DNA from 4 places in the Mesorhizobium sp. M1A.T.Ca.IN.004.03.1.1 genome. Region 1 is predicted to be linked to each of the others. Evidence: riboswitches for the same ligand, from Rfam matches in the RefSeq annotation. Region 1 holds a riboswitch; each other region holds the start of a gene.
What was found. A riboswitch is a leader RNA that binds a small molecule or an ion and turns the genes downstream of it on or off. The one in region 1 is predicted to bind cobalamin.
Positions count from the first base shown of each region.

Region 2: another riboswitch for cobalamin. It lies ahead of EOD29_RS01050 (CbtB domain-containing protein); the one in region 1 lies ahead of EOD29_RS12040 (HoxN/HupN/NixA family nickel/cobalt transporter).
Region 3: another riboswitch for cobalamin. It lies ahead of bluB (5,6-dimethylbenzimidazole synthase); the one in region 1 lies ahead of EOD29_RS12040 (HoxN/HupN/NixA family nickel/cobalt transporter).
Region 4: another riboswitch for cobalamin. It lies ahead of EOD29_RS01255 (DUF1636 family protein); the one in region 1 lies ahead of EOD29_RS12040 (HoxN/HupN/NixA family nickel/cobalt transporter).

Region 1 covers NZ_RZTV01000003.1:346,577-350,837, reverse strand. The annotation lists gene EOD29_RS12040 (HoxN/HupN/NixA family nickel/cobalt transporter) at 103-1,170, opposite strand; cobalamin riboswitch at 1,260-1,451, opposite strand; gene EOD29_RS35940 (hypothetical protein) at 1,555-1,719, shown strand; gene EOD29_RS12035 (retron Ec67 family RNA-directed DNA polymerase/endonuclease) at 1,976-3,733, shown strand; gene EOD29_RS12030 (hypothetical protein) at 3,781-4,029, opposite strand; gene EOD29_RS12025 (DOPA 4,5-dioxygenase family protein) at 4,232-4,261, opposite strand, start outside.
Region 2 covers NZ_RZTV01000001.1:214,623-218,883, reverse strand. The annotation lists gene EOD29_RS01060 (aromatic ring-hydroxylating dioxygenase subunit alpha) at 1-248, opposite strand, end outside; gene EOD29_RS01055 (gamma-glutamylcyclotransferase) at 390-1,076, shown strand; cobalamin riboswitch at 1,147-1,345, shown strand; gene EOD29_RS01050 (CbtB domain-containing protein) at 1,382-1,561, shown strand; gene EOD29_RS01045 (CbtA family protein) at 1,577-2,374, shown strand; gene cobU (bifunctional adenosylcobinamide kinase/adenosylcobinamide-phosphate guanylyltransferase) at 2,367-2,888, shown strand; gene cobO (cob(I)yrinic acid a,c-diamide adenosyltransferase) at 2,890-3,519, shown strand; gene cbiB (adenosylcobinamide-phosphate synthase CbiB) at 3,526-4,261, opposite strand, start outside.
Region 3 covers NZ_RZTV01000002.1:496,952-501,212, reverse strand. The annotation lists gene EOD29_RS08360 (D-amino-acid transaminase) at 1-97, opposite strand, end outside; gene EOD29_RS38015 (hypothetical protein) at 147-713, shown strand; gene bluB (5,6-dimethylbenzimidazole synthase) at 957-1,688, opposite strand; cobalamin riboswitch at 1,731-1,909, opposite strand; gene EOD29_RS08345 (histone deacetylase family protein) at 2,024-2,950, shown strand; gene EOD29_RS08340 (exodeoxyribonuclease VII small subunit) at 2,954-3,205, shown strand; gene EOD29_RS08335 (DUF2277 domain-containing protein) at 3,399-3,665, shown strand; gene EOD29_RS08330 (pirin family protein) at 3,674-4,261, shown strand, end outside.
Region 4 covers NZ_RZTV01000001.1:258,893-263,153, forward strand. The annotation lists gene EOD29_RS01235 (NADH-quinone oxidoreductase subunit C) at 1-353, opposite strand, end outside; gene EOD29_RS01240 (NADH-quinone oxidoreductase subunit B) at 358-939, opposite strand; gene EOD29_RS01245 (NADH-quinone oxidoreductase subunit A) at 930-1,295, opposite strand; gene EOD29_RS01250 (winged helix-turn-helix domain-containing protein) at 1,630-2,829, shown strand; cobalamin riboswitch at 2,859-3,058, shown strand; gene EOD29_RS01255 (DUF1636 family protein) at 3,097-3,525, shown strand; gene cobW (cobalamin biosynthesis protein CobW) at 3,527-4,261, shown strand, end outside.

The sequences.
Region 1 (4,261 bases):
TTTCTGTTGCCGAGGCGCTTCAAGGAGGCAGGCTGGCAGCCCGCCGGGGTCTGATGGCAGAGAGATGCGGCTGGCCTGCTGCAGCCAGCCGCAGCCGGCGGTTTATGAATTCTTTGCTGCGGATGCGCTCTCCACATCATCCAGCCCCTTGGCCTTGTAGACGAGGTAGGAGATCGCCCAGGCGGCGATGAAGATGCCGATAATGGCGAAGCCCAGATTGTTGAAATTGTCGTTGAGCGTGCCGACGCCGTTCCAGAAGCCGCCCGACAGACCGAGCTTGTCACCGATCAGGCCGAGCGCCTCGATGCCGCCGATCAGTACTGCGACAAGGACCGACACCAGGGTGATCGTCATGTTGTAGTACAGTTTGCGGATCGGCTTGACGAAGGCCCACTCATAGGCGCCGAGCATCATCACACCATCGGTCGTGTCGACCAGTGACATACCGGCCGCGAAAAGCACCGGGAAGACCAGAATGGCTTCGAACGGCACGCCCTTGGCCGCTTGTGCCGCGGACACGCCGAACATGGCGACTTCGGTCGCGGTGTCGAAACCAAGGCCGAAGAGGAAACCAAGTGGGAACATGTGCCAGCTGCCCGACACCAGCCGGAACATCGGGCGGAAGACGCGCGCCAGGAAGCCGCGATTGTTGAGCAGCAGGTCCAGGTCCTCCTCGACAAACGCCCCACCGGCCCGCACCCGCCGATAACTTCTGTAGATCGAGAAGAAGATGACGATGTTCATCGCCGCGATGGCGAGCAGGAAGAGTGCGGAAACGCCGGTACTGATCGTGCCGCCAATCTCCTGAAGGCTCTGGAAACGGCCGAGCAGGGACGTTGCCGCCGCGATAGCCGCAGCGACGATGACGACGATCGTCGAATGGCCGAGTGCGAAAAAGAAGCCGACGGAGACCGGCCGTTTGCCGTTCTGCATCAGCTTGCGCGTGACATTGTCGATGGCCGCTATGTGGTCGGCATCGACGGCATGGCGCAAGCCGAGGCCATAAATGACGAGAGCGACGCCAAGCAATGTCGGCTTGTCGTGGAAGGCGACGAAAGCCCACAGCCACGCCCCGACGTTGAGAATGGCGAGCGCCCCGTAGATTGTAATCAGCCTGGCCTTCAGGTCCGGCGCGGTTTTGTTCAGCATTTTCGATAGTTGGATCAGCATGGTTCTGCCTTTGACGTTGCCTGTCATCGCAGGGAACTCGCCCCGCCCTCCGGCCAGGCGCGCACACCGGATCACCCCGTCCGATGTTCTGCTTTGACGTCCATGATGGCAGGTCTCCTGGCTCGCGGATTCCCGCCGCTTTCGCCTTCCCGGCCCATGCAGCCAGTGGCATCGTGAAACCGGCACGCCGCTTACAGTTGCGGGGGCAGCCACGGCTTTGGATTTCTCCGCACCGCGTTCCCTTTTGATCCCCGAAGGGAACCATCAGCGCGAATTCGCCACACCGCGATTGGTCAGTCAATCGACAACTCCGCCGGCCAGCCGCCTCTCACGCCATCGTGACGAGAGGGCTGCGGCAGGCGCTGCGGCGCGGGAGGCGACGATATGGCAAAGATCCAAGAGGACAATTTCCGCATCGAGGTTTGGAATCGCGAGGAAACGGCCCTTGTCGAGACCATTTGCCTGTCGCCGGATTCCTTGGTCAGCCAGGCCGCCTGGCAGTCGGCCTCCCGCTCCGGCCGGGAATGCTGCTCATACACTACGCATTGATCAAATGGCTGAATTTTCGCAAGGTGAACCCGCCGATCAAATCGCCTCAAATGCTTGTTGATAACAGGGAATTTCACTTGCCGGCCCCACCTCCATTTGCTGCAATCCGGTCGGCTTGCGGATAGATTTTTCTGTGGGGACTCTCCACAGGTGAAAGCAACGTGGCTCTAGTGCTTCCCGAAGGGGCAACGAAGAGCAATACATCGAGTCTACAATACGCTAGATCGCATAAGAGTATCCGCAAGTCCCCTTTCCTATGACAGTCGTATCGCTAAAACTTGAGCAGTATAGGGATGCAGAGGATCTCTCCGACATCGCCCATATCCTGGACCTTAAACCAGCGCACATTTCATACGCGCTCTATAAACTCCCCACACATCAAAAATACCGCGAATTCACGGTGCCCAAAAAATCGGGAGGCGTTCGCACAATCAAGGCTCCCCACAATACATTAAAAGTGATTCAAAAGCGGCTCGCTCAGGACTTGCTTCTGATTGAACAGCAGTTGGAACAGGCGCGAGTGAAGGAGCGCGATTGCATCCTCGCACATGGGTTTAAGAAGAAGCTTTCCATTATGACCAACGGAGAGAACCACCGCGGCCGGCGCTACGTCTGCAATGTCGACCTGCAGGACTTTTTTCCGTCCATCAACTTCGGCCGCGTATTCGGATATTTCTCAAAAAACAACGACTTCGCTTTGAAACCAAAGGTCGCCACCGTGCTCGCACAGATTGCGTGCCACGAAAACCAATTACCTCAAGGAAGTCCGTGCTCACCGGTTATTTCGAACTTAATCGGCCGCATCCTCGATATCCGGCTTAATGAATTGGCGAGGCGATATCATTGCAGGTACACCCGATATGCAGACGATATTACATTCTCGACGAGTGAAAAACACTTTCCGATTGCAATTGGCATGCGCGAACTCGGCAGCATCAATTTATGGGCGGCGGGCCCAAAACTGCTTGATGCTATCGCCCGTACAGGATTCGAAATTAACCCGAAGAAGACGCGCATGCAGTACCATTATTCCCGTCAGGAGGTTACAGGCGTCGTCGTGAATCAGAAGGTGAACATCTCAGCCGACTACTACGCGACCGTCAGTGCCATGTGCGATCACCTTTTCAAGAAGGGCGAGTGCCATATTGATGTCGGCGGCACTAAGCAGCCATTCTCGATCCGAAAGCTTCGAGGCCGCTTAGCCTATATCTACCAGGTTCGCGGTAAGGGGCCCAAGCATCGTCAGACAGCCGACGATAAGGACGACCAGGTCAAGGGCAGCCAGCAAAGACTGTGGTCTAGCTTCAAGCTTTTCGAGAGGTTTCTCAACTATGCAGACCTCTATGGCGTGGATCGCCCCGTTATCCTATGCGAGGGCGTGACGGATAACATATACATCAAGTCCGCCATTCAGGCGCTTGCTGCGAAGTATCCCACTCTCACCAATGCGGTTGGGGACCTTAAGGTCAAGCTTTTCAAGTACACTAAGACGTCGGCGTCAGTTCAGCAGTTAGGTGGTGGAAGTGGTGAGTTGCTGAAGCTCGTGAACACCTATTCCAGCCGAACGAGAAAGTTCAAGATCGCTCCCAAGAACCCCCTGATCTTGGTAGCCGACTCTGATGACGGGTCCAAACCGCTTTTCAAAGTCATTGAGAACAGAACTGGGAAGAAGGTGGACGGCTCTCATGCATGGTATCATCTGGAGTCAAATCTCTATGTCGTGCCCATTCCCAAAGTTGGCGCAGCTGATACACCTATCGAAGGTCTCTTCGAACAGATCCTCCTCGACACGACATACGAAGGCAAGAAATTTGACAGGACAAATTCCGAGAAGGACGGCACCAAGTTCTACGGGAAAAAAACGTTCGCCACCAAGGTGGTCGCAGCCAATAAAGGGAGCATCAATTTTGGGAGGTTCGAACCATTATTGACCGCCATCACGGAAGTCATAGAGGACTATAAACCCAAGATAGCCCCATCGCCAGTTCCCGCCCTGGCGCCTGCGCTTGTGTAACCCTCCGGCAAAGGCCGCGGTGGTTCTGGTATTCGACGAAGGTGCCGTCAGTGATTGCCGAACTCAGGTCGGGAACTGACCAGAAGTTTGGCCACCCGATCGCTTCTCTCAGCCAGCTGTCCGCGGTCCGTCAATCCCATATGCTCGGTGGCTACTTCGAATAGATAGCCTGCGATGTCGTTCGCGGTGGCGCTTTCGTCCATCAACAAGACGTAAACTGTATCTGCGTAGGCGTCATATTCGTTGGCAGCCTGTGGTATGGCGGAGACGCCGATCGGATCCCAATCGCGCAGCAAGATCTCCCGTACCCGAGCCCGGTTCTCTCGTGACTGATACTTGTTTCGTCCGTGAGCCATTCTTGCAGCGATGGCGTTCGATGATCGACGTTTCCATTTCCACGGCAGACTTCGTTCAGCCCGCCTTATGGCGTGTCCGATGCGGGCGAGCAGGTCGGCAACGAACCGGCAGCAGGGTAATACCAGATGTCGCTGCCCTCCCCTAAACCCCCAGCGTCGGCTCGGTATTCAC
Region 2 (4,261 bases), on a different contig from region 1:
TGGAAGGCGCGCAAGCTCCCGGCCTCGTCGCGCAGCACGACGACCTCCTGCGAGCCGATACGCGCGGTTCGAAAGGCAAGAGGTTCCGCGAGATCGGCTTCGCGGCAAACCATGAGCCAGCTCCGATACCAGATCGCTTCGAGATCGAGCCGGTAAGCGTCGGCTTCCCGATAGGCGCTTGCAGGCAACGTCGGCTCGAGGCTGGTGAGGCCATTGTAGCGGCTGTGTTCGCTAGGATTTGGCTGCATGAGCGGCTCCCCTTGGCTGATGACAGCCGACACCCGGGCAGGACCGTTGTCAATTGCGCGGCCATTGTCGCTTCCGGGTGCTGCCCTTAAGGTCACTTCGTAATCGCCTGCGGTTTCGCCGGCTGCCCAGGATTGCAAAGTATGCCTGCAAGAACGATGTCGCTGACCGTGGAACTGGTCGCCCGCTGTTTTCGCGCGGTCGATGACCCGGGGCCCGACCCGGATGCCGAGCATCTCGTGGACAGCGACTATGAAGCCATGCTGGATGCATTCGAGGCCGAGCTACCTGCAACCGAGCCTCTCTGGCTGTTCGGCTACGGCTCGCTGATCTGGAAACCGGAAATCGAGCATTTTGAGGAGCGCGTCGCCGTGGCTCGCGGCTGGCATCGCTCCTTCTGCATGAAGATGACGCGCTGGCGCGGCACCAAGCAAAGCCCCGGCCTGATGATGGCGCTGGATCGTGGCGGCCAATGCAAGGGCGTTGCTTTCCGCCTGAACGGTGGTGACCGCCGGCAGGCGCTGGACAGGCTTTTTCGCCGCGAGATGACGCTGAAGCCGACCAGCTACCGGCCGCGCCTGCTGCAACTCGCAACCGACAAGGGGCCGTTGAGAGCGCTTGCCTTCGTCATCAATCGCAAAGGCACGACCTATGCCGGCCCACTCAACGAAGACGAGGTGGTCGAACGGCTGGCGACCTCGTGCGGCCACTGGGGTTCAGGCGCCGACTATCTCTACAACACGGTGAAGAACCTCGAACAGCGCGGTATTCACGACCGCCATTTGTGGCGATTGCAGCAGCTCGTCGCCGAGCGGATCGCCGGATCTTAGTCCGAAACCGGTGCCGCAATCACGCTGCGGCGTGACGGAATTTGGTTTGCCGGTCGCGACGATTCTGCCTATAGTCGCTGGCGTCGTCGGTTCCGTTTTTGGAGCCAAGAGGGAATGCGGTGAGGGTGGAGTCTTTGCCCTAAGCCGTGGCTGCCCCCGCAACTGTGTGCGGTAGTCCTCTCCATAGACCACTGAGGTTTGTCCTCGGGAAGGTGGGGAAGGGTGCGAATCCGCGAGCCAGGAGACCTGCCGGCGACAGGAAAGTTGACTTCGATGCCCTCGGGTGGAGGGCGAAAGGACAAGACATGAATACCGCTTCCGTCGCCCTCGGCGCCTCCGTCTCCTCGCAGTCGCGCATCATGCAGCTGGCTCTCGCCGCGCTGCTCGGCATTTTCGTCGTCGGTTTCGTCGGCTTCTCGCACATCGATGCGATCCACAACGCTGCCCACGACTATCGTCACTCGATGGCTTTTCCCTGCCACTGACGAAGGCCCGATATCATGAATCTGTTTCGCAACGTCGTGTTCGTCGCGGCGATCGCAGGGCTCGTGGCGGGCATCGCGCTTGCCTGCATGCAGGCCTATGCGACCGTGCCGCTGATCCTCAAAGCGGAAGTCTATGAAAAGGCGGGCGGCGGTCATCACCACGACCATGCCGCCAACACTGGAACTGGCACTGCCATGAGCTCGGCCGAACCGGCGGGCAATGCGATGAGCAGCGCCGCTCCTGCGTCGACGGAAGCGGCGGCTCCGACCGAGGACGAGGGCTGGGCTCCGGCCGACGGCTTCGAGCGCTTCGCCTTCAACGTTGTCGCAAACATCGTCACCGGCATCGGCTTCGCGCTGATCCTGGTCGCGGTCTCGGAATTCGCCGGTGGCATCGGCAGCTGGCGCCAGGGCGTGTTCTGGGGCCTTGCCGGCTTTGCGGTTTTCACGCTCGCGCCCGGCCTCGGCCTGCCGCCGGAACTGCCGGCCATGCCGGCGGCGGAACTTCTGCCGCGCCAGATCTGGTGGATTTCGACGGTGGCCGCAACCGCGGTCGGCCTTGGATTGATCGCCTTTCGCAAGTCGCTGCCCTTGGCAATTCTGGCGGTCGTGCTGATCGTCGCTCCGCACGTAGTCGGCGCGCCGCAGCCCGTCAGCTTCGAGACGGCGATTCCCGAGGGGCTGCACCATCAGTTCGTGGTGGCGGTGACCCTCACCGATCTGGTCTTCTGGCTGGTGCTCGGTGCGGCCGTCGGTGTGGTGCGCGGCCGCTTCACCGGTACGTCGACCAGCCTGCGCGACAGCTTTGCCTGATCGCGCGGAGGGCCATCTGACCTTCATCATCGGCGGTGCGCGCTCCGGCAAGAGCGCGCATGCCGAGTGCCTGGTGGCGGCAAGCCCGTCGCCTTGGGCCTATATCGCCACCGCGCAGGCCTATGACGAGGAGATGCGCGAGCGCATCGCGCTGCATCGCTCGCGCCGCGGCAAAGGCTGGGTCACCGTCGATGCGCCGCTCGACCTGGTCGGCGCGATCGACGCCTTGCCCGATCACCAGCCGGTGCTTATCGATTGCCTGACATTGTGGCTGAGCAATCATATGCTGGCGGACCACGATATCGAGGCCGAGTGCCGGCGGCTCTCGGATGTGCTTTCGCAGCCGCGCGGACCGTGGTTTGTGGTGTCTAACGAAGTCGGGCTCGGCATCGTGCCGGACAATGCGCTGGCGCGCCGGTTCCGCGACGCCGCCGGGCGGCTCAACCAGCAGGTCGCGGCTGTCGCCGACAGCGTGCTGATGATGGTGGCGGGGCTGCCGCTCAAGGCGAAGTGACATGGGCGAGATCAAAGACACGATCATCGACTACAAGGATGCCGAACGCCATCGAGCCAAGATGGCCAAGCGCAAGGCGGTGCAGGATGCCGAGGTGGCCGGCAAGACGATCGAGAAGGGACTGCTGATCGTCAATACGGGGCCGGGCAAGGGCAAGACCACGGCTGCGTTCGGCCTGGCGCTGAGGATGCTTGGCTACGGCAAGCGCGTCGGCGTCGTCCAGTTCATCAAGGGCAAATGGCACACGGGCGAGAAGGATGCCTTCGCCGCCTTCGGCGATCGCGTCGTCTGGCACGCGATGGGCGAGGGCTTCACCTGGGAGACGCAGGACCTGAAGCGCGACATAGCCGCCGCCGAGGCTGCCTGGGCGAAGGCGCTCGAGCTGATTGCCGACCCTTCGATCAGCCTCGTCGTCCTCGACGAGCTCAACATCGCTCTGCGCTACGATTATCTCGAGCTGGAAAAGGTGGTCGCGGCGCTGAAGGCGCGCCGCGAGGGCCTGCATGTCGTCGTCACCGGCCGCAACGCCAAGCCGCTGCTGGTCGAGGCGGCCGATCTCGTCACCGAGATGGGGCTGACCAAGCACCATTTCGCGGCCGGCGTGAAGGCGCAGCAGGGGATCGAGTTCTGAGGCGCCTTAGCCGCCGATCAAAATGGTCAGATAGATCACCGTCGCCGACAAAATCGCGAACAGGCCGATCAGCAGCCCGTCGGCGACGCGATAGAGTTCCAGCGCCTGCCTTATGTCGGTGCTTTCGGCCTCGCGCCTGCCGCCTTCGCCCATGAAGGCATCCTCGACGACCTCGCCGCCATAACTGCGCGGTCCGGCCAGGGCGAGCCCCAGCGCGCCGGCCATGGCGGCTTCCGGCCAGCCGGCATTGGGCGAACGGTGCTTCTTCGCGTCACGCCGCATGACCTGCCAGGCGTTGCGGGGGTCGGCGCCCTTGACGATGAAGGCCGCCAGCACAATCAGCAGGCCGGTGAGCCGCGATGCCGGCAGGTTGACCAGGTCGTCGAAGCGAGCGGCCGCCCGGCCGAAGGCCTCGTATTTCGGCGTGCGGTGGCCGATCATGGAATCGGCGGTGTTGGCGGCCTTGTAGGCAGCACCCCCGGCCAAACCACCGACACCGGTCCATATGGCAGGCGCGACGACGCCATCGGAGAAATTCTCTGCCAGGCTTTCGATCGCGGCTCGGGCAACGCCCGCCCTGTCGAGCTTGTCCGGATCGCGGCCGACGATGCGCGAAACGGCGATGCGGCCGAGCGTGAGGCCGCCGGTCTCCAGCGCATCGGCGACATCCTCGACATGCTCGGCGAGGCTCTTCTGCGACAGAAGCGAGGAGCTGAGAATGGCCGCGATGACCAGGCCGGAC
Region 3 (4,261 bases), on a different contig from region 1:
CATAGACTCCGTCGGCGAACAGGAAGCCCCGATCGAAGACCGAGATACGGGCCTCGCTTTCCGGTAGATAGGATCCACTCACGTAGACTTGGCGCATTGATCGACCTCAAAAATGCAGACCACGCTCACCGCCTTGAGCGAAACTATTGACTCTTGTCAGGGTGCAGGCCTGGGCAGCTTTAAGCGCAAATAGCGGCGCTGCCATCCTGCACCCCTCGACTGCGAAAACGCTATTCGCCAGACAGCAGACGGCTAAGGTCGGGCACAGCCAGAGAAAATTCGTCGGTTCACTCCACAGCGCTTCGCAGCGCGGCGACAAAGGCATCAAGATCGCGCTTAAGCATGTAAATGTGTGGCGAAACCCGCAAACCCTCGACGTGCTCGACCTTGCGGTATTTCACGTGGACCTGGTGTTTCTCGCGAAGGTCGCGCTCGAGTTGCTGCATGTCGATGCTGTCGATCGAAAACAGACTTATCGCAGCGAGGCTGTCCGTGTCGGTCGGCGTATGGAGCCTGAAACCGGGAATGTCCTGGACGAGACCTACCCAATATCGGGTGAGTTCGCGCAGTCGCGCATGCATCCGTTCCGCGCCGATCGCCTTGTGGAATGGGAACACGCCGGGTCTCATCTATCGCCCGACAATAAGCGCCGTAGCCCAGCTCAATCTGCCTATTCACATGAGAAGACAGAATTTAATTGCGAACGCCGGTGAATTCGCCAGACGTTGAAGCCCGAGAACGACATCGCTTGGCACAGGGTTAGCCGTGAGGAAGCGAGTGCGGAGATCCGGCCCAATCACGCCAGGAAGAACCGTCACGTTGTCGAGCGATGCGCGAACAATCCCCGGTTTTCTGAGCGGGCAACGACGGTCAGGCATTTCCAATGCGCCATTGCGCAAACGCGAAGCGCGATGGCGCGTTGCGGTTGGGGCGGGTCTATGGAACGCCGAGCGGTTCTAAGGCTTTAATCGTTCTCCGAGACGAGCGATCGCCGATTTGAGCGGCGCCTCGCCGGCGCCGCAAAAGGTCTCGCTCATCACCAGCTCGGGCAGCGGCAGGCGCTTGCCCCAGCCATGCGCTTCGAGGTCGGGCCTTGGAGCGAATTCCGAGACGCGGCCGACGCAGAGATAGGCGATCGGCGTGACGTGCTCGGGGATCGACAGCAGTCGCTTCAGCGCTTCGGGCTCGATGATGCTCACCCAGCCGACCCCGACGCCTTCCGCCCGCGCCGCGAGCCAGAAATTCTGCACCGCGCAGACGGTGCTGTAGAGGTCCATCTCCGGATTGTGCCAGCGCCCGAGCGGCGAGTTCTTCGAGCGCTGGCGGTCGCAGGTGATGCACAGGTTGAGCGCGCTTTCGCAGATGCCCTCGAGCTTCAGCTTGCGGTAGAGCGCCTGCCGGTCCGCCTCGATCGCCGGCAGTTCCTGTTCGCGCGCGGCCAAAAACAGGTCGCGCACCTGCCGCCGCCTTGTGGCGTCCCGGATGATGATGAAGTTCCAGGGCTGCATGTAGCCGACCGACGGCGCGTGGTGTGCCGCGGTGAGCAGCCGCGCCAAAACGCTGTCGTCGAGATCGTCGGCAAGGAAATGGCTGCGCACGTCGCGCCGGGTGAACATGGCCCGGTAGACGGCGTCGCGCGCCAATTGGTCAAAGTCATCGCCGCCGGCGGCGGCTGTTCGTGCCTGCATCGCTTGTCCCCTTGCGATAAGCAGTCCTCCGCCTGACCATGCGGATGACCATGTCTGCCGGGCCGGTCTTCTGGCTCGGGATCGACCCGCATCCGGCGCCTTCCCGTCTGGGACAGTGGCGTTTGCCGGCGCGGTCCCCCTCACAGCGTTGGGCACGCCACGGATTTCAACCGTGTTCCCGATTCTCCCGCGTTGCGGGCACCAGGCAGCGACGCGACCTTATCGCGAAGCCGAAGCCGGGCCAATGCCGCCAGCGACACGATTGGGCGCGATTTCCCCAATCATTCGGCGCTGAAACATGGCTATCCGTGCGACAGGTGCCTAGATTAGGCGCCATGACCACTCGTCTTTACACTCATCCGGTATTCCTGGAACACCTCACGCCGCCCGGCCACCCCGAGCGGCCCGACCGTTTGCGCGCCATCGAGCGCGTGCTCGACGACGAGGCTTTTTCGGCCCTCGACCGCGTCGAGGCGCCGGAAGGCGACGAGGCGACTATCCTTTACGCGCATCCGGAGGATTTCGTCGGCCGTGTCCGCGCTGCGATTCCCGAGACGGGGATCGTCTCGATCGATGCCGACACCAGCGCCAGCCCGAAAAGCTGGCAGGCCGCGGTGACGGCGATCGGCGCGGCGAACGCCGCCGTCGACGATGTGTTCGAGGGCCGTGCCGCCAATGTCTTCGTTGCCGCGCGTCCGCCCGGCCATCACGCCGAAAAAGCGACCGCGATGGGCTTTTGCCTGTTCAACACCGCGGCGATCGCCGCCCGTTATGCGCAGGAGAAGCATCTGGCCGAGCGCGTCGCCATCGTCGATTGGGATGTGCATCACGGCAACGGCACGCAGGACATTTTCTGGGACGATCCGTCGGTGCTCTATTGCTCGACCCACCAGATGCCGCTTTATCCGGGCACCGGTGCCAAGAGCGAGACCGGCGCCGGCAACATCGTCAACGCGCCGCTTGCGCCGAGCACCGGCAGCGACACGTTCCGCGACGCCTTCCTGTCGCGCGTGCTGCCGTCGATCGACGCCTTCCAGCCGGATCTGATCATCATTTCCGCCGGTTTCGATGCGCACCATCGCGATCCGCTGGCCGCGATCAACCTGACCGAGGATGATTTCGACTGGGCGACCGGCCAGCTGATGGAGCGCGCCGGGCGCCACAGCGGCAACCGGCTCGTCAGCCTGCTGGAGGGCGGTTACGATCTGCAAGGATTGGCATTTTCGGTCGCCGCCCATGTCGGGCGGCTGATGAAGGGATGAATGATGGCTGATGAAGCTAACCAAGACGTCAAGGCGATGAGCTTCGAACAGGCGCTCGACGCGCTGGAGAAGATCGTCGATGATCTGGAGCGCGGCGATGTTCCGCTCGACCAGTCGATCAAGATCTACGAGCGCGGCGAGGCGCTGAAGGCCCATTGCGACCGCCTGCTCAAGACCGCCGAGGACAAGGTCGAGAAGATCAGGCTTTCGCGCGACGGCAAGCCGGTTGGAACGGAGCCGCTCGACGCCGAGTGAGGTGTATTGATATTCAGGTGAGGCCGGCCTTTAAACGGCGGCTTCCTGCGCTTCCGGTGCTCAGGTGCTTCAAGTACGCTCCGCTCCGGTTCTCGGAACCTGCCATTTTAGGCTCGGACTGACCTGAATCTCAACACACCTCGGTGCACAATCTCAGACCGGTTCGGGCAGAAAGCAGGTAAGGAGTTCAAGCATGTGCCGAAACATCAAGACCCTGTTCAACTTCGATCCGCCGGCGACCGACGACGAGGTCCATGACGCGGCGCTGCAGTTCGTTCGCAAGCTGAGCGGCGCGACCAAGCCGTCCAAGCGAAACGAGCATGCCTTCAACCACGCCGTCGAGGCGATCGCCGCCGCCGCGCGCGAGCTGCTTGACAGCCTCGAAACCGCCCAGCATCCGCGCAACCGCGAGGAAGAGGCCGCCAAGGCGAAGGCCCGATCCGCGCTCCGCTTCGCCTGACGCCGGTCATGAGCTTCTTTCCGGGCAACGATCCCGAGGCCGGCGACGCCTTCGCCTGCGACCAGATCGAGTTTATGGTCATTCCCAACGCCAAGGACATTGGCGGCTTCGAGGTTCGCCGCGCCTTGCCGACGGCGAAGCGCAGGCTGGTCGGTCCGTTCATCTTCTTCGACCGCATGGGTCCGGCCATCCTGCGCGCCGGCCATGCGATCGACGTGCGCCCGCATCCGCATATCGGGCTTTCCACCGTCACTTATCTGTTCGACGGCAAGATCAGGCATCGCGACTCGCTCGGCACCGAAATGGTGATCGCGCCGGGCGACGTGAATTTGATGACCGCCGGCCGCGGCATCGTTCATTCCGAGCGCACGCCCGAGGAATTGCGCGGCGCGCCGATGTCGATTTCCGGCCTGCAGACCTGGCTGGCGCTGCCGGACAGCAAGGAAGAAATCGCCCCGGTGTTCGCGAACACGTCGGTCGTCCAACTGCCCGAAATCGATGCCGAGGGCGTTAGCGGCCGCGTCGTCATCGGCGAATTTTCCGGGCTGCGCTCGCCCGTCGCGACCGCCTCGGAAACGCTCTATGCCGATCTGCGG
Region 4 (4,261 bases), on a different contig from region 1:
TCATAGGTCTCGCGCTCGAACCAGTCGGCGCCGGGATAGACGCCGGTCAGCGACGGCACCAGCGTCTCCTCGTCGGCCTGGACCTTGAGGCGGATGCGGACGTTCTGCTTCGGCGACAATAGGTGGTAGACGACGTCGAAGCGCTTGGCACGCGACGGATAGTCGGCGCCGCAAATGTCGATGATCGAGACGAACTGGCAGCGCGGGTCGTCGCGCAGGAAGGTCGCGACCTCGGTCAGGTTGCCCGGCTCGACGCAAACCGTCAGTTCGCCATAAGCAAGCACCGTTTCGCCGATGCGGCCGGAGAGCTTCTCGCCGAGATAGGTGGAGAGTTCGTGCAACGCCAAGGCCATTGGTTCACCGTTCGATCGTGCCGGTGCGGCGGATCTTCTTCTGCAACAGGAGAATGCCGTAGAGCAGCGCTTCGGCGCTCGGCGGGCAGCCGGGGACATAGATGTCGACCGGCACGATGCGGTCGCAGCCGCGCACCACCGAATAGGAATAGTGATAGTAGCCGCCGCCATTGGCGCACGAACCCATCGAGATGACGTAGCGCGGCTCCGGCATCTGGTCGTAGACCTTGCGCAGCGCCGGCGCCATCTTGTTGGTCAGTGTGCCGGCGACGATCATGATATCGGACTGGCGCGGAGACGCGCGCGGCGCGACGCCGAACCTCTCCGAGTCATAGCGCGGCATCGAGGTGTGGATCATCTCGACCGCGCAGCAGGCGAGACCGAAGGTCATGAACATCAGCGAGCCGCTGCGCGCCCAAGTGATCAGCGCCTCGGTCGAGGTGACAAGGAAGCCCTTGTCGGCCAGCTCATTATTGATCTCGAGGAAGAAGGGATCGTCCTCCCCCACCGGCCTGCCGGTGTTGGGATCGATGATGCCCTTGGGCTTCGGCGCGACGAGGGTGCCTGAACTGTCGTTCAATCCCATTCCAGCGCTCCTTTTTTCCATTCATAGGCAAAGCCGATGGTCAGCACCGCCAGGAACACCATCATCGACCAGAAGCCGAGCATGCCGAGCTTGGAGAAGGACACCGCCCACGGGAACAGGAAGGCGACCTCGAGATCGAAGATGATGAACAGGATCGACACCAGGTAGAAGCGGATGTCGAACTTCATGCGGGCGTCGTCGAATGAGTTGAACCCGCATTCATAGGCGGAAAGCTTTTCCGGATCGGGATTGCGGTAGGCAACCAGGAACGGCGCAACGATCAGCGCCAGGCCGACAACCATCGCCACTCCGATGAAGAGCACGATGGGCAGATACGAACTTAGGAGTGCGCTCATGCGACGACTTTCCTTCGGCGGCCAGTTCACTTTGATTACAGCAACGGACTCTAAGGCGGAAGCGTGACAGTTTAACCCGCTGAACCGTTTTAGGTGGCCTATGCTGCGACGCGGCGAGGGTTAGCGCAGCGGTTTCGGCGACGCAAGTCAAACCTTGTTCAAAATCCGGCCCTGGACGCCATATCGGAAGAAACTGGTCCGATCCGCTCCTGTTTGATTTCCTTCATGTTTTAGTCCACTTTTCTATCCTGACATATCTCCCGCCATTTGCCTGTTAGCATGGCCGGAATCACCGACTGGAAATCCCGGCAAAGGATCAGGGCAAGGTAGCTGGATGAAGGAAAAGATCTCGCTCGCCGCCGCAAGGCGCATTGCGCTCGGCGCGCAGGGTTTTACCGATGCGCGGCCGGCCGGCACGCCCGATCGTCGCCATCTCGCCCGTGTGCTTTCCCGAACTGGCCTGCTGCAGATCGATTCCGTCAGCGCCGTGGTGCGCGCCCACTATATGCCGCTCTATTCGCGCCTCGGCCCCTACCCCCTTGCGCTGCTCGACAACGCGGCCCTCACGCGCAAGCGAACCGTCTTCGAATACTGGGCCCATGAGGCTTCCTTCCTGCCCGTCGAGACCTATCCGTTGATGCGCTGGCGCATGCAGCGGGCCGAGAAAGGCGAGGAAATGTATCTCGGCCTCGCCAAATGGGGCCGCGAGCGCAAGGCGATGATCGAGGAGATCTACGGGCAAGTCGCGGAACGCGGGCCGATCGCCGCCTCCGACATCGAAGGCCACAAGGGCAATGGCGGATGGTGGGGCTGGAGCGAGGCCAAGCACGCTTTCGAATGGCTGTTCTGGGCCGGGCGCATCACCACCGCCTACCGGCGAGGATTCGAGCGCTATTACGACCTGCCCGAGCGGGTTCTGCCGCAGGCCATCCTCGACCTGCCGGTGCCCTCGGTCGAGGACGCGCATCGCGAATTGCTGCGCATTTCCGCGCGCGCCCACGGCATCGCCACCTATGGCGATCTGCGTGACTATTTCCGCCTGGCGCCTGGCGATACGAAGGCCAGGATCGAGGAACTGGTCGAGACGGGCGAACTGCTGCCGGCGAAGGTCGAAGGCTGGGACAAGCCCGCCTATCTCCACAAGGATGCCCGCTTTCCGCGCCGCATCGAGGCTCGCGCCCTGCTCGCGCCCTTCGATCCGGTGGTTTTCGAACGCACGCGCACCGAGAAGCTCTTCGGCTTCCGCTACCGCATCGAGATCTACACGCCAGCCGAGAAGCGCCAGTACGGCTACTACGTGCTGCCTTTCCTACTCGGCGACCGGATCGTTGCCCGGGTCGATCTGAGAGCTGACCGCCCGGCCGGAGTGCTGCGCGTCCATGCGGCTTTTGCCGAAGCCGGCGCTCCCGCCGAAACGGCCGCACAGCTCTTCGATGAGTTGAAACAGATGCAGGCATGGCTCGGCCTGGAAACCATCGAGGTGATGCCGGGCGGCGACCTTGGGCCGGCGTTGGCCGACATTTCGGTGTCGTAGCCGCGCGTTGACATGCCAGCACCTCTAAGCCTAAATCCGCCGCAGACGGTCTCCTCCCGGCAAGGGGAGGAGCCAAGAGGGAATGCGGTGCGGGAAAACCCAAATCCGCGGCTGTCCCCGCAACTGTGAGCGACGAGCCTCAGCCGAAAACCACTGGGATGTTCCCGGGAAGGCGGCGCAAGGCGACGACCCGCGAGCCAGGAGACCTGCCGTCTGAGACATGAGAATCCGATCGCTCGGCGGGTTTTCCGGGCAAGGAGCCTGGTTTTGGATCGCAACGTCAGTTTTCCGGCTAATACCGCGGACATTTCGTCCGAACCTCGCGACGCGCTATCGGAAGTGACCGTCATCGTCTGCTCCTCCTGCCGCGATGAGACCGGTTCGGACGCGCATCCGCGCGCCGGCGCCCTCCTTGCCGAAGACGCGCGCCGCGCCGCGCCGGACGAGAAAATCCGCATCCGCACCGTCGAGTGTCTCGGCAATTGCAAACGCCGCCTGAGCGCGGCGCTGCTGCGCGACGGCTGCTGGAGCTATGTCTTCGGTGACCTGGAAACGACCAGCGGCGCCGACCTCGTCACCGGCGCAAAGCTCTTTGCCACCTCGACCGACGGCCTCATCCCCTGGCGAGGCCGGCCCGATTCCCTCAAGCGCGGCCTGGTTGCCCGCCTCCCTCCCCTCGACCTGCTGAAGGACTGACATGACCGCATCCCTCTCCCGTGTTCCCTGCACTGTCGTCACCGGCTTTCTCGGCGCCGGCAAGACCACGCTGATCCGCAACCTGCTCGAAAACGCCAAGGGCAAGCGGCTGGCGATCATCGTTAACGAATTCGGCGATGTCGGCATCGACGGCGAGATCCTGAAAGGCTGCGGCATCGACACCTGCCCAGAGGAAAATATCGTCGAGCTCGCCAATGGCTGCATCTGCTGCACCGTCGCCGACGATTTCGTGCCGGCGCTCGACCAGATCCTGTCGCGCACGCCGAAGGTCGACCACATCCTGATCGAAACCTCCGGCCTCGCTTTGCCGAAGCCGCTCGTCCAGGCCTTCCAGTGGCCGACGGTGAAGAGCCGCGTCACGGTCGATGGCGTCATCGCGGTGGTCGACGGTCCGGCGCTGGCCGACGGCCGCGTCGCCTCCGACATGGACGCCCTGCAGGCGCAGCGCGCCGCCGACGATTCCCTCGACCACGATGATCCGGTCGAAGAGGTGTTCGAGGACCAGATCGCCTGCGCCGACCTCATCATCCTGTCGAAGAGCGATCTGATGGACGCGGCGGGCTCAGTCCGCGCCAATGCCGTTATCGGCGAGCACGTGGCGCGCGCGGTCAAGGTCGTGCCGACCGCACAGGGCAAGGTCGACCCGTCGGTGCTGCTCGGTCTTGGCCTCGCCGTCGAGGACGACATCAAGAACCGCAAGACCCATCACGATGAC